2 regions of the Martinezella jaguaris genome follow, and region 2 is predicted to be linked to the other one. Evidence: predicted binding sites of a transcription regulator. Region 2 holds the regulator's gene; the other holds the start of a gene.
What was found. Region 2 encodes LexA, which represses DNA repair genes until DNA is damaged. Its sites were predicted from a motif close to TGTTCNNNNTGTGTTCNG; they were not measured.
Positions count from the first base shown of each region.

Region 1: a site for LexA is predicted at 1,475-1,492, ahead of CCGE525_RS13030 (ribonuclease T2 family protein). Genes of this name have one in related genera too.

Region 1 is NZ_CP032694.1:2,672,394-2,679,714, forward strand. It holds gene ettA (energy-dependent translational throttle protein EttA) at 1-582, opposite strand, end outside; gene CCGE525_RS13030 (ribonuclease T2 family protein) at 709-1,458, opposite strand; gene CCGE525_RS13035 (alpha/beta fold hydrolase) at 1,629-2,561, shown strand; gene CCGE525_RS13040 (DMT family transporter) at 2,581-3,540, shown strand; gene caiB (succinate--glutarate CoA-transferase) at 3,559-4,758, shown strand; gene CCGE525_RS13050 (thiamine pyrophosphate-binding protein) at 4,758-6,416, shown strand; gene CCGE525_RS13055 (RidA family protein) at 6,456-6,800, opposite strand; gene CCGE525_RS13060 (protein tyrosine phosphatase family protein) at 6,895-7,233, opposite strand; gene CCGE525_RS13065 (DUF4432 family protein) at 7,307-7,321, opposite strand, start outside.
Region 2 is NZ_CP032694.1:1,997,289-2,004,609, reverse strand. It holds gene CCGE525_RS09855 (VOC family protein) at 1-386, opposite strand, end outside; gene CCGE525_RS09850 (mechanosensitive ion channel family protein) at 1,090-2,976, shown strand; gene CCGE525_RS09845 (DUF2721 domain-containing protein) at 3,151-3,624, shown strand; gene lexA (transcriptional repressor LexA) at 4,056-4,778, shown strand; gene CCGE525_RS09835 (ComEC/Rec2 family competence protein) at 4,759-7,218, opposite strand.

The sequences.
Region 1 (7,321 bases), 680 kb from region 2:
CCAGGCGATGGTCTCGGCGTCGAGATGGTTGGTCGGTTCGTCGAGCAGCAGCAGGTCCGGCTGCGACAGAAGCAGCTTGCACAGCGCCACACGGCGGCGTTCGCCGCCGGAGAGGTTGGTGACGTCGGCATCGCGCGGCGGGCAGCACAATGCTTCCATCGCCATCTCGACCTGGCTTTCCAGATCCCAGAGGTTCTGGCTGTCGATGATGTCCTGGAGCTTGGCGCCCTCTTCCGCAGTCTCGTCGGAATAGTTCATCATCAGTTCGTTGTAACGATCGAGCACCGCCGTCTTCTTAGCGACGCCTTCCATGACGTTTTCGAAAACCGTCTTGTTGGGATCCAGCTGCGGCTCCTGCGGCAGATAGCCGATGGTGGCCCCTTCGGCCAGCCAGGCCTCGCCGGTATATTCCTTGTCGAGGCCGGCCATGATGCGCAAAACGGTCGACTTACCGGCGCCGTTCGGGCCGAGAATGCCGATCTTGGCGTCGGGATAAAAGGAGAGATGAATATTTTCGAGAATCTTCTTGGCGCCATAGGCCTTATTCAGACCGGCCATATGGTAGATGAACTGACGTGCCATAGCTTGGGTTACTCCACGGGCGGATAACATTTCGAATTGTGCCGCTATGTAGGCGAAACCCCGCCCTCGGGCAACGGCGAAACCTTGTCCGAGGGCAATTATCCGCGCCGAGCCGCTTGTCGGATGTCAGAAACCTGCTGCGTCCACCACGCCCTGATCGCAGCCGAATGATGTGCTGCCGGCACCCTGGATCAGTTGCTCGAGACGCGGCTCGTTTCCTTCCGACGGCTGAATAGCGTCTTCCGACAGGCCGATCGTCAGTTCCGAGATCACGCGCACCTTGCCGACTTGGCGGCAGCTCATCTTCACGCGACCGCTGGCGCCTTCGCCAAAACTCTTGTCGAAAGCGGCCTTGATGGCTTCGGCATTAAGCGTCTTGCCGATATTCTGCGCGAAAAGATCACGCACGGCCGAACCATTGAGTTCATTGATCAAACCCACCGCCGCCCCGAAATAATCATCGGCGCTGAGCTTGGTGCAACTGCCGTGTTTGATCCATTCATGCCGCTCCAGACCCGATTGCGTGCCGGGCATGACTTTGTCCAGTGCGGCCTTGGTTTCTGCCGACAGTTGAACAGCCGGCAGGTCTTTCCAATCGTTGCTACTATCGGATTGCTTCAAATCATCGGAAACGTCGCAATATTCCTGCCGCATTGGCCAGAGACCATGTAGCGAAAAGTTCTTGGCGTCGAAATTGTTCGGTGATTGATTTCGGCACTCTGCCTTCTTTTGGTTCGTCGCGCAGAAAGCGGGTTCCCAACTTGCCGCCAGAATAAATCGCGTCCGGCCACGGCTGTTTTCCTGCGCCACGGCACTCGTCGCCATCACCACCGCGGTCAGAACCGCAACTGCAAACCCCTGAAGCCAAGGCCTCATTCCACACCTCCAAAAACAGAACAATATGAGAACAAATAAGCAGTTTGATTTGCGGCACGCAACCCTGAATCGCAAAAACCACGAACATTTATTTCTGTGAGCTTCACTCGCCGTCCATTGCAATCCCGTCGGCGATGACCTTTCGTTCACATGGGGAGGAAACGTGCATCATGTTCGCCGAGACGAGGCATCTGGCTAGCCCAACGGGCGCGACACTCGCCTATCATCATGCGCCGGCTGAGGGCGACGCGCTTGGCGTGCTTCTCATCAGCCACGGCCTTGCCGAACATTCCCGTCGCTACGAACGTTTCGCCGGAGCCATGGCGGCGGGCGGCTTTCATGTCTACGCTCACGATCACCGCGGCCACGGCGATACAACAGCTGCCGAGGCGCCACTCGGCCGCTTCGCAAGGCGCAACGGCGTTGATGCGGTCATTGCCGATGTGCTGGCCATGCGTGAGCTTGCCGCCGCCGCCCATCCCGGCCTGCCGGTAACGCTCTTCGGCCATTCAATGGGTGGGCTGATTAGCCTCAACGTGGCAGTGACGCATCCGAACAAATTCGACGCGGTCACTGTCTGGAACGCGAACTTCAATCCGGGGCTTGCCGGGCGCGCTGCTCAGGTCATCCTGAAGGCGGAACGCATGCTGAAGGGTTCCGACGTCCCGAGTGGGTTGCTGCCGAAGCTGACCTTCGGCGCCTGGGGCCAATCGATCGCAAACCGCCGCACCGAATTCGATTGGCTGTCGCGCATTCCCGAGGAGGTCGATAAGTACATCGCCGACCCGCTCTGCGGCTTCGATGCCTCAGTCTCGCTATGGCTGGATATTTTCGAGCTAACCTTCCGCGCGCCGCAAAAGGCCCATCTCGATCGGCTCAAGCGCGAGATGCCGATCCATCTCGTCGGCGGCGGACATGACCCGGCGACGAATAATGGAAAAGCGATTTCCTGGCTGTCAAACCATTTGAAAAAGGCCGGATTCTCGCATATCACCATGGCCATCCATCAGGACATGCGGCATGAGACGCTGAACGAGATCGGCGCGGCCGCAGCCATTTCGGATTTTGCGGACTGGTGTCAGCAAGTGACGGCAAGGGCCTGATTCCCAAAGGAATGTTCGAATGAGTTCCACCGGCAGTTCCCTGCCCCGTTTGCGTCAGTCGGAATTGACATTCGGCCTGTTGATGATGTTCCTGTCCGTTTTCCTGTCACCGATCGTCGACATTTTCTCGAAGCTTGCCGCGACCACCATTCCGCCGGCGGAAGTCACCGCCGCCCGTTTCATCTTTCAGTGGCTGTTCGCGCTGCCGATGTTGGCCCTGCGCGGCCAGTGGGGCAGATGGTCTCTGCGCCGCAGCGGGGTGCATGCCATTCGCGCCGGCGTGCTGACGCTGTCGATGGTCTCTTTCGTCACGACGCTGCAAGTCATGGAGGTAGCCGACGCCATCGCCATTTTCTTCGTCGAACCGATCATGCTGACCATCCTCAGCAGCATCTTCCTGAAGGAAACGATCGGTTGGCGACGCTACACGGCCTGCGCCGTCGGCTTTTTCGGCGCGATGTTGATCATTCAGCCGAGCTTCGAGCAGGTCGGCTTCGTGGCGTTGTTGCCCGTCGTCACCGCGCTCTGCGTCGCCGTCTATGTGATGATCACGCGCGTCGTCTCGCACAGCGAGGATGCCTGGCCGATGCAGTTCCAAACCGGTCTCTGGGGCATGGCCATCTGCCTCATTCTGCTCGCGATCGGTCACGGCTCGGGCTCACCCATCATCGCTTCCGTCATCCCTGATGGTACCGCGATGGCCTATCTTCTGGGCGTCGGCGTCACCGCCGCAGCCTCCGGCATCCTCACTGTCCATGCCTATCGCGCCGCACCGGCCTCGACGCTGGCGCCGCTGCAGTATTTCGAGATCGTCTCGGCAACGATCTTTGGCTGGCTGGTCTTCCACAACTTCCCGGATCTGATCAAATGGGCCGGCATTTTTATCATCATGGCCTCAGGCCTCTACATTCTCTGGCGCGAGCGGCGCTTTGCTTCCAGGCCCGTATCCGATACATCTGAGACCACTTTCGCGCCGTAGCCGCCCATCTGGACCGACATGACCGACAATAAGACCAAGAAACCGCCCCTTTCAGGCATTCGCGTCATCGAATTGGCCCGCGTTCTTGCCGGCCCCTGGGCAGGGCAGATGCTGGCTGATCTCGGCGCCGATGTCATCAAAGTCGAGAACCCGAATGGAGGCGACGATACGCGCCAATGGGGTCCGCCTTTCGTCGAGGGCAAGGATGGGGAAAACCTTTCGGCCGCCTATTACCATTCCGCCAATCGCGGCAAACGTTCCGTCGTCGCCGACCTCAAGACCGAAGAGGGCCAGGCCCTCGTTCGGCGGCTGGTCATGACCGCCGATGTGCTGATCGAGAATTTCAAGCTCGGCGGTCTGGTCAAATACGGGTTGGACCACGAGAGCCTCAAGAAGATCAATCCCAAATTGGTCTATTGTTCGATCACCGGCTTCGGCCAGACCGGCCCCTATGCCGGCCTCGCTGGCTATGATTATATCGTTCAGGGCATGTCCGGCTTCATGTCGATCACCGGCGAGCCGGATGGGCAACCGATGAAAGCAGGCGTCGCGATCGCCGATATCTTCACCGGTATCTATGCTGTCTCCGCGATCGAAGCGGCTCTGATCCATGCATTGAAGACCGGCGAAGGCCAGCTTGTCGATATGGCGCTGCTCGACGTGCAATCCGCCGTGCTCGCCAATCAGAACATGAACTACCTGATCTCCGGCAAGGCCCCCACGCGCCTTGGCAATGCCCATCCCAATATCTCGCCCTATGAGGTCGTGCCGACGGCCGATGGCTATCTGATCCTTGCTGTCGGCAATGACGGGCAGTTCCGCCGCCTCTGCGCGATCCTCGGCATCGACGAGCGGGCGAATGACGAACGCTATGCGACCAACAAGGCCCGCGTCGCCCATCGTGACGAAGTCCGCACTTTCATCTCGGCGAAAACGCTTTCATGGAAGAAAGCGGATCTGTTGAAAGCCTGCGAGGACAGTGCGGTCCCGGCGGGCGCCATCAATACGATCGAAGACATGTTTGCCGATCCACAGATCCAGGCTCGCAGTTTGCGGCTCGATCTCGAGGACGCTGCCGGCACCGTCATCCCGAGCGTGCGCACACCGGTCGTCTTGTCGGAAACGCCGTTGACCTATACGCGGCCGAGCCCGCGTCTTGGCGAACATCAGGAGGAGGTTCTCGCCGAACTGGCGGAACTGGAAGGAAAGGCAAAATAATGAAGCGCACCGGCGGCCAACTCATCGTCGAAGCCCTGAAGGCAAACGGCGTCCGGCGAATTTCCTGCGTTCCCGGCGAAAGCTTTCTCGCCGTGCTCGATGCGCTGCATGACAGCGATATCGACGTGCTCGTCTGCCGCCAGGAGGGTGGCGCGGCGATGATGGCGGACGCTTGGGGCCGTTTGACGGGCGAACCCGGCATCTGCATGGTCACGCGCGGTCCGGGCGCGACCAATGCCTCCGCAGGCCTGCATATTGCGCGGCAGGATTCGATCCCGATGATCCTCTTCATCGGCCAGGTCCAACGGGACGCACGCGAGCGCGAAGCCTTCCAGGAGGTCGAATTCCGGCGAGCCTTCACCGAATTCGCCAAATGGGTCGGCGAGATCGACGATGCCGCCCGCATTCCGGAATTCGTCACCCGCGCCTTCGCCGTCGCGACATCGGGACGGCCCGGCCCCGTCGTGCTGACCCTGCCCGAGGACATGCTGCGCGACGAAGTCGATGCCCCGCCTGCCAAGCGCTATATGCCGGTAGCGGCCCATCCAGGCCGCAGCCAGATCGACGATCTCTATCTGCGTCTGATCGCAGCCGAACGGCCAATGGTCATCCTTGGCGGCACCCGCTGGAACGAAGAGGCGGTTGCCGGTATCCGGCAGTTCGCGGAGCGCTTCAAGCTGCCGGTCGGCTGTTCCTTCCGCCGGCAGATGCTGTTCGATCATCTGCACCCGAGTTACGCCGGCGACGTCGGCATCGGCATCAATCCGGCACTGGCAAAGGAGATCAAGGAAGCCGATCTGCTGATCCTGCTTGGCGGCCGGTTCTCGGAGATGCCGTCCTCCAGCTATACGCTGATGGACATCCCCTATCCGCAACAACAGCTAATCCATATTCATCCCGATCCATCCGAGCTCGGCCGTGTCTACCGCCCGGATCTGGCGATCTGCGCCAGCCCCGCCGATTTCGTAGCCGCGCTGGCCGATCAAGAAGCTCCGGCTGAACCGCGTTGGGCAGAGCGGACGGAGCGCATACATGCCGCCTATCTCGCCTGGTCGAAGACGCCGGAAAAAAGTCCCGGCGCTGCGCATATGGGCCGGATCATGGACTGGATCGAAGCCAATACCGCGCCAGACACCATCTTCACCAACGGCGCCGGCAACTATGCCACCTGGCTGCATCGCTTCCACCGTTTCCGCCGCTTCAACACCCAGGGCGCACCTGCCTCCGGTTCGATGGGTTACGGCTTACCGGCGGCTGTCGCTGCCAAACAACTCTTTCCTGAGCGCGAAGTAGTCTGCTTTGCGGGAGATGGCTGTTTCATGATGCACGGACAGGAGTTCGCGACTGCCGTGCAATATCACCTGCCCTTGATCGCCCTGGTCATCAACAACGGCATGTATGGCACCATTCGCATGCACCAGGAGCGGGAATATCCCGGCCGCGTCAGCGCCACTGCTTTGAACAATCCGGATTTTGCGGCTTTTGCCCGCGCTTACGGCGGCCATGGCGAAACGGTGAAGGCAACCGAGGAATTCGGCCCGGCCTTTGAACGCGCGCGCGCGAGCGGCAAGCCGGCGATCATCGAGATCGTGCTCGATCCCGAAGCGATCACGCCGTCACGCACTTTGACGGAAATTTCGCAAGCAAAAGGCCGGTGAGCATGCGCTCACCGGCCTTGCAAAAAGCGTCAAACGAAATCAGTCGATCGCGGCGGTGACGATGAACTCGACCTTGTACTTCGGTGCAGCGAGCTTGGCTTCGCTGGTGGCGCGGGCCGGCGTATTGGCCGGATCGACCCAGGCTTCCCAAGCGGCGTTCATTTCGGCGAAATAGGAAATGTCGGAGAGATAGATCAACGTCTGCAGGATCTTCGACTTGTTGCTGCCGGCGGCGGCCAGCAGGCGATCGACTTCGGCGAGCGCAGACTTGCATTGATCCGTGACGCTTTCGCCTTCACCAACCTGGCCGGCGAGGTAGACGGTGTTGCCGTGAATGACAGCACCGCTCATGCGGGCTCCGACGTCGATACGCTTGATGCTCATGGTTCTCTCCTGATGTTGTCCGGTGACGGGTAACAAACCGGGCGCTGCTCGTCAGCAGCGCCCTCAATTTCTCGCATGTTCGGGATGCGGTGGCTTAGCCGCGGATGTGATGGGTCTTCTGATAGATCGCGGTCGAGCGCGCGCCGGAACGGCAATAGCCGAGCATTGGCCGCGGGAATTCGTCGAGAGCGTCGACCATGCCCTGCACGGCCTCTTCGGTCACGCCCATCGGCCCAACGGGCACATGCGCGATTTCGAGCCCCAGCTCCTTGGCGTGGGCTTCGATGACCGAAAACGGCGTCTGATCCGCGCTCTCATTGTCCGGGCGGTGGCAGACGATCGACTTGAAACCCATGGCCTTGATCTGATCGAGATCCTCCAGGGTGATCTGGCCGGAAACCGAGTATTCGTCATCGATCGGGCGGATATCCATGGTTCATTTCCTCTGTAAAACCGTGGGCCTTGGTCTACGCCGCCATAAAGGAAGCGTCAACCGCTCAGACCTTTCAGGCGAAGGCAAA
Region 2 (7,321 bases):
GGCATGCGCATCGGCCGAGTAAAATCCAGCATATTTCCGGCGGAGATGGCGCCGGCCCGGAATCGCTCGTCGTCGGCGACCGCATCGTCAGTACCGAAAACAATGGCCGAAAAGCCTTCTTCGTCGATGCGAAAACGATAGGCCTGGTCGCGGGCGACGAAGACATTGCCCTCCTCGGCGCTCGCCTCGTATTGCTCGCGGGAAGCAACGCCCAAGGGCTCCAGATAGGTCTTGTCGGAAAGGAAAACGCAGGCATTCTCAGTACCGAAAGGATGGCGGGCATCGGCGGCGACGGTAAAGCCGAGCTTGCCCAGCCGTTCTCGCGCCACAGCGATATTGACCGTCGGCAGAACGAGATGATCGAGCGGATGCGGTGATGAGGTCATGGTCTCTTCCTTCAGGTCCGCAGGTTTGCGCTCATCTGCCACTCAATTCAAGACGAAAGCACTGCAGTAGACCGAAGCATGGTTCTCCCCGCAGGAAACTCTTTGGAGCAGCCGGACCAAAACTTTGGTGCTTCCCTCGTAGACTGATAAACCCCTACCGACCTAGCCGAATTACATAGGCTTCGGCATGAAACTCTCCCTTGTGGAAGCACGACAATTCGATCAGTATCCGTGCCATACTGCAATAAAATGACCTGGAATGCAGTCGCAGGTAATTGATGGTGGTGACGATAGCGCCGAAAGCCTCTTTCCCGACAGCAAGACAAAAATACGCATTCTTCCGTTTCGGATGATCCAAAGCCAGCACAGTTCACCATCCGAGCCCGGAAAGATACGAGAGCGATCTGCCGTTACTTCTATTTTCGCGGCAGTACTTAATTTGGTTTATCGGGTGCTTGCGGGGAGACATGCGCTTGATGCTCGTCGAGGGGGCGCCCGCACGCGCGATCTTGTCTCTGCCGGCTCGTTTCTATCTTGCCTTTAGGGAGCATATCCGGGGGACGTGAAGCAGGTTTCTCTCCTCCCCCGTAGCCTGATCCTTTTTGTGTTCACCATTCTTTTCATGGCGCTTTCGCTGCAGCCATGTCGGGCACAATCGCCAGAAACGCCACCTCCCGCGAAGCTGTCGGAACTGCTTCGCTTGATGAACGATCCGGAGCTGCGCCAATGGCTGGAAAAGCGGCAGGCAGCCGAGCCACAGGCACCTGCAATTGCCGAGACCATGATCGAAACCGGAGAAGCCCGGGCTCGCAGCCGATATCAGGCGCTACGATCAGCCATTCCAAACATACCGGCGCAGATTGCCGCTGCAACTAGCAGGGTGCGGGAACAGGCAAGGAATAACGGCTTTGCACCGGTTTTTGTGTTGTTCGCCGCATTGGTCGGTGTCGGCCTCGCGGCGGAATGGTTTTTCAAGAAAACCGTCGTTAAAGCGCGATTCCAGAATCCTCTCATCGCACTCGCGGTCGGCGAATTCGGGCCGTGGGTCACCTTCGCCCTCGTCAGCTCCGCCATCTTCCTTGCCGTAGACTGGCCACCGCTTCTACACGTGGTGATTTTGTTTTATTTGCTGGCGTTCATCATGGCCCGCCTGGCGTTTGCCGTCTGCAAGATATTGGCGGACGCCGGCGCTCTGTCCGCCTTCGGCCATCGCAGGATCCGCCTGTTTATTGCCGTTCTGGCGATAGCAGGCGCCACCACGTCGCTGGCTAGACCGCTCTTCATCGACAGAGACGTCGAAACCATCGTCTCCTATGGCTCCTCCATTCTTCTATTGCTGATCGCAATCGAGGCGGTCTGGCGACGACCGGAAAATGTAACCGCCACCGGACAGCAAACCGTTGTGAACGTCCTCTATTCGCTTTACATGATCTGCATCTGGTTTTTCTGGGCGACCAACTTCCTCGGCCTTTTCTGGGCGGGAATCTATCTCATTGTTCTTCCCAAGCTGTTAGTTGCCGTCGGGCAAACGGCCGAGGCTTTCGCAAAAGGACATTGGCCCAACGACAACAAGAACAGCGCGCGCATGGTGCTGGCCGTTCGGGGCGCGCGGGCGCTTGTCATCGTTGCGGCGGTCGCGTGGATCATATTCATCTGGCAATACAATCCCAACATTCTCGCACGAGAAAATCCGACGGTTGACGCCACGGTCCGCGGTGCGTTGAAGAGCATCGTCATTCTGATTCTAGCCGATCTTTGCTGGCAATTATCGAAGGCTTTCATTGATGCAAGAATGGGTGACGCCAACAACGCCGCATCGTCGCCATCCGCGGAAGCGGCGCGCGCAAGCCGCCTGCGCACCCTGCTACCAATTTTCCGCAACGCGCTTGCGGCCGTCGTCATTGCCGCTGCCGTCCTTACCGTGCTCGCGGAAATGGGCGTACAGATCGGACCGCTGATCGCGGGAGCCGGAATATTCGGCGTGGCGGTAGGCTTCGGCTCGCAAACGCTCGTCAAGGATATTGTCAGCGGTATTTTCTACCTCATGGACGATGCTTTCCGCGTCGGAGAGTACATTCAAAGCGGGAGCTATATGGGAACGGTGGAATCCTTCAGCCTCCGCTCCGTCAGGCTTCGGCATCATCGCGGCCCCGTGTTTACGGTTCCTTTCGGTGAACTCGGCGCGGTTCAGAATATGAGTCGCGACTGGGCGACCGACAAATTCTTGCTGCGGTTTCCCTTCAACACCGATGTCGCCAAGGCGAAAAGAATCATCGAACAGATCGGCGAGCAAATGAAGGCGGATCCGGAAATCGGACCGCAGATCCTTGAGACACTGCAGATGAAGGGGGTCGAGCAGATCGGCGACTTCGGTGTCGAACTCAGCTTTGCCTTTACCGCTCTCCCAGGCCGGCAGACCTACATTCGACGGCAGGCCTATACCATGATCCGCGACGCTTTTATGGAAAATGGCATCGAATTCGCTCAGCCGGGCGTGCACGCGAGCGGAGAAGAGAAATCCGACGCCGCTTTGATGCTGCAAAAGAAGTGGGGTGAACATTTGGCGGGATCGCCATCGCCGCGAACATGAAACGTGTGCGCCGCCGGTCACCGACAGGAGGAGGTCGGGGACTCGGCCTTGACGGAGAAATGCGCGCCAACGACGGTTGCCGTCACTTGTAACCTTCTTTTGCCCGCGTCGTTGACGCAATGACAGCCGCAAGCGCCTGATACCGGATGACATTGGATTTGAAGGAGACCAAACGTGCTGAGCGACCAGCTAACATCCAATGCTGCACACGTCATTCAGATAGCTTTGACGCCGGTCTTTCTGCTTGCAGGCACCGCCGGGTGCCTCAATGTCTTCTCGGCCCGGCTCGCTCGTGTCTCAGATCGGGTCAACAACCTTTTCGAGCGGGTGACTTCAGACGATCCGGATGAAGCACGGCTGCTGCAGCTCTATTATCTGCGACGGCGAACTTTGGCGCTCGAGGTTGCCGTCCTCCTCGGCACGCTATCGGGCGTGTGCACATGCCTAGCAACGCTCGGCCTCATGAGCGGAGCGATTCGCCAGCAGTTTCGCGAACAGATGCTGCTTTGGTTCTTCGGCCTTGCCGTCGTCGCGCTCATGGGCGCTTTTGCGGCCTTTCTCTTCGAGATGTTCCTGGCCGGGCGCAGCATGCTGAAGCAGATAGCCAACGACCGCGCCTTGCTCGAGCGCCGGCGCGAGGGATTGTGAAACATATCTGAAATCCGCCCAGCCTGTTGAATTCGCGCCCGATCTCGTCACGGAAGTACCGATTCCCGCAGTCGCGTCACTCTTAGATTCGGCCCCCTTAGCTTGATCCACCGCCTGCAATTCCGTCATTCGGAGAACATCGTCCTCCAAAGAGCTTATTACGCAAATAGCGTGGCTTTTCATCGCCTTGGAAACACGTGGCTTTCAATCGGAAAAATTCCTTCCATTTCAGATTCCGCTTATATTTCCGATTGTTAGCACACGGATACCCTGAAAAACCGTCGGGCTGGGACCGGTTATGTTCTTATTTCTTTGATGCGGTTACAAAATATTCACCAAAATTTAAGGGCTTGCGGAACACATATGGAACATATAGTGTCCGTTCTGGATTTGTTTCACGACGCTTTTCTCAATTTTGGGGTCCGAAGACGATGTTGACACGCAAGCAGCAGGAACTGCTTCTCTTCATTCACGAACGAATGAAGGAGTCCGGTGTCCCGCCATCTTTCGATGAGATGAAGGATGCGTTGGACCTCGCGTCCAAATCCGGCATTCACCGTCTCATCACTGCTCTGGAAGAGCGTGGCTTCATACGCCGTCTGCCGAACCGGGCTCGCGCGCTGGAGGTCATCAAGCTGCCGGAGGCTTATAGTCCCAGCCTGCAGCCACGCCGCGGCTTTTCGCCGAGCGTCATCGAGGGCAGCCTTGGCAAGCCGCAGCTGGTACCGCCGCCGGCTCCTGCCAGGCCGGTGAATGACGAAAACAACAGTTCCGTTTCCGTACCGGTCATGGGCCGCATTGCTGCCGGTGTACCGATCTCAGCGATCCAGAACAATACCCACGACATCACCGTTCCAGCCGATATGCTTGGCTCGGGCGAACATTATGCGCTTGAAGTCAAAGGCGATTCGATGATCGACGCCGGCATCTTTGACGGCGATACGGTGATTATCCGCAACGCTACGACCGCCAACCCCGGCGATATCGTCGTCGCTCTCGTCGATGATGAAGAGGCAACATTGAAGCGCTTCCGCCGCAAGGGTGCGTCGATCGCGCTTGAAGCGGCTAACCCGGCTTACGAGACCCGCATCTTCGGACCGGATCGCGTCAAAGTGCAGGGCAAGCTCGTCGGCCTCATTCGCCGTTATCACTGACCGGAGACATCGGTGCGATCGGCGCTCCAAAGGTGCCCGATCGCCAATCATAGGCGCGATGCAAATTCCATGGCCGCGTCAAAGTTTGAAACGCGGTTGTTGTTGCCGGTTTGTCGGCGCTGAGGTCCATTTCAATGGAGCCTGTCCGGCGTAGCGTAGCGCCCGTAAAAAGCACTGCGCCGGAGCGGCAGCGATCGAGACGCAGCCGGATGGGAGTCACGACGATATTGGCGGTGTCGCAGGCCGGAGCGAGATAGGCAGCGTTTTCGATGGCGACGAGCATGTCGCCATTATCCAGTATCGCCACGCACCACGCCCCCTTCTGGCAGGCGAAGCCGCCTTCGCCGGTATTGTCCAGCGCCGCATCCATCGCCTTTCGCACGGCAGTCTGCTCGTCGGAACTGAGGCGGCGATGAGCGTCCGATTTGCTGATCTTGGGTAGCTGATTGTCCGGCGGAAGTATCGTCGGCGGATGCTGCTCGGTCATCGCCAGCGCTCGTTGCCACTGCTCGAAGATGAAATCGGGCGGCTTTTCGCGATTGGTCGTCAACGCACCATTCCGCAGCAAGGCGACCAACGTGCCGTCTTCGGAAATTATCAGGTCAGGCTTTCGGACATCAGGGCTGAGTGCGACAATTGCGACCGAACCGATGATCAGAAGCGCACCTGCATGTCGCAGCCACGTCCTCAGCAACGTCATCAGTAAGAAACCGACGATAATCGTTGGGAACAACCAGACTGGCAGTCGCCCGAAGGGAATATTGCCGCCCCAGGCCGCCACCGTTTTGGCAATGACGATGACGATATCAAGTCCCGTGCCGGTGACCTGCCAAAAGGGGGCATCAACACCGAATGGCATCAGCAGCGTCGCCGCCATGCCAAACGGCATCACGATGAAGGAAACGACCGGCATGGCAGCCAAATTGGCGACAAGACCATATGTCGCCAAGCGGTGAAAATGCTCTATCGAGAAGATCGCCGTCGACGCGCCGCCGATAAAGGAGGTCGACAATATGCCGCCGAAGAATCGTGAGACGAAGAGCAGCGGACGCATGATCTGGAAGCGGGAGAGTATGCTTTCCCGATGCCGTCTCCTAGTCCAGAGCGTATAGCCTGACACCAATGCCAGGGTCGCTGCGTAGGACATCTGGAAACTTGGTCCGAGCGCCTGTGACGGCGACAGAATGAGGATGACGATCGCCGACAGCGCCACGTTGCGGAGGCTGAGGGATGGCCGGTCGAAAAGCACGGCGATCAGCATGATCGCCATCATGATGAATGCGCGTTCCGCCGACACACCGAAACCGGAAATAAGATAATAGGCAGTCACCGTGATCAGCGCACCGAAGGCTGCGATCTTCTTCGTTGGCCAGGCCTGTGCCACGCCGAAAAACAGGCTGAGAGCATAACGCAGGCCGACATAGAAAATGCCCGCTGAGAGCGCCATGTTCAGGCCGGAGATGGCGATGATATGCGCAAGGCCGGAGGTCCGTAGCGCTTCCGTCGTATCCTTTGAGATTGCGCGTCTCTCATCGGTGACAAGAGAAGCCGCAAAGGCGCCGGTGTCACCAGGCAGCAGCATTCTGATTCTGTCGCCGATGCTGCTGCGCAAGCCAGCAAGCCAGATATCCGCTTTGTCGAGAATCGATCTTTCGGCAATATCTCCGGCCGGTGACAATAGCGTCGGCGTTCCATACACGAAGCCATTTGCGCCGATGCCGTCGAAATAGGCGCTGAAGGCAAAATCGTTGAGGCCGGGCAAGGCGGGTCCGGCCGGCGGCGTCAGACGCGCCCTGCCTTGGATGCGATCGCCAAGTTCGAAAGGCTGCGGCTGCTTGCGCTCGAAGATGGTGACACGCTCCGGCTGCCGCCGAATTGCTGGTTTTTCCGTTGCCTCGAGAGCGACGACATAACGCCAACGCCCCTTGTCGTCGGCCTCGCGCCGTTCGATCCCCCCGGTGATGGTGGTCGTGACCGCGGAGTCGAGCATTACGGTTGATGCGCGCCAGGTTTCGCATTGTGCCAAAGCCATGCCGGCGCTCAGCAGCATGCCGGCAAACAGCAAGTGCCGCGGCACTCGGCCCACCTCCCGCTTGAGGAAGAAACTGACCGCGAAAATCAGGAGAGCGGCAAAAACGGCCTGCGGCGGCGGATCGGCGCCAGCCGTGAACCAAAAAATCGCGCCGGTGCCGATATAGACCGGAGCAAAAAGCACTGCGCGACCATGCGCCGCCTCTTCTTCGGCCAAATGGTAAATGGTGAGTCTGATACTGGCCGCCGCGAGACGAAGACGCGCAACAAGCGGCACGTGATCCTGCGTCCGCTGCGGTTGGGTCACTTTGGCACGAAGAATAGTGGCGGTCATGCCGCGGTCACGCACGGCAACCGCAGCAATATCCCGGCTATCCGCCGGCTGATCCGGTGCCTCTAAATTAGGCATTCGCCCCCACGCCTACGCAAAACTACAGCTATAACGGGATTTTTGCCGTCACCGTACGGTGAATTCAACCGAAATCGGCCTGATCGTCAAGAAATGACAGCAA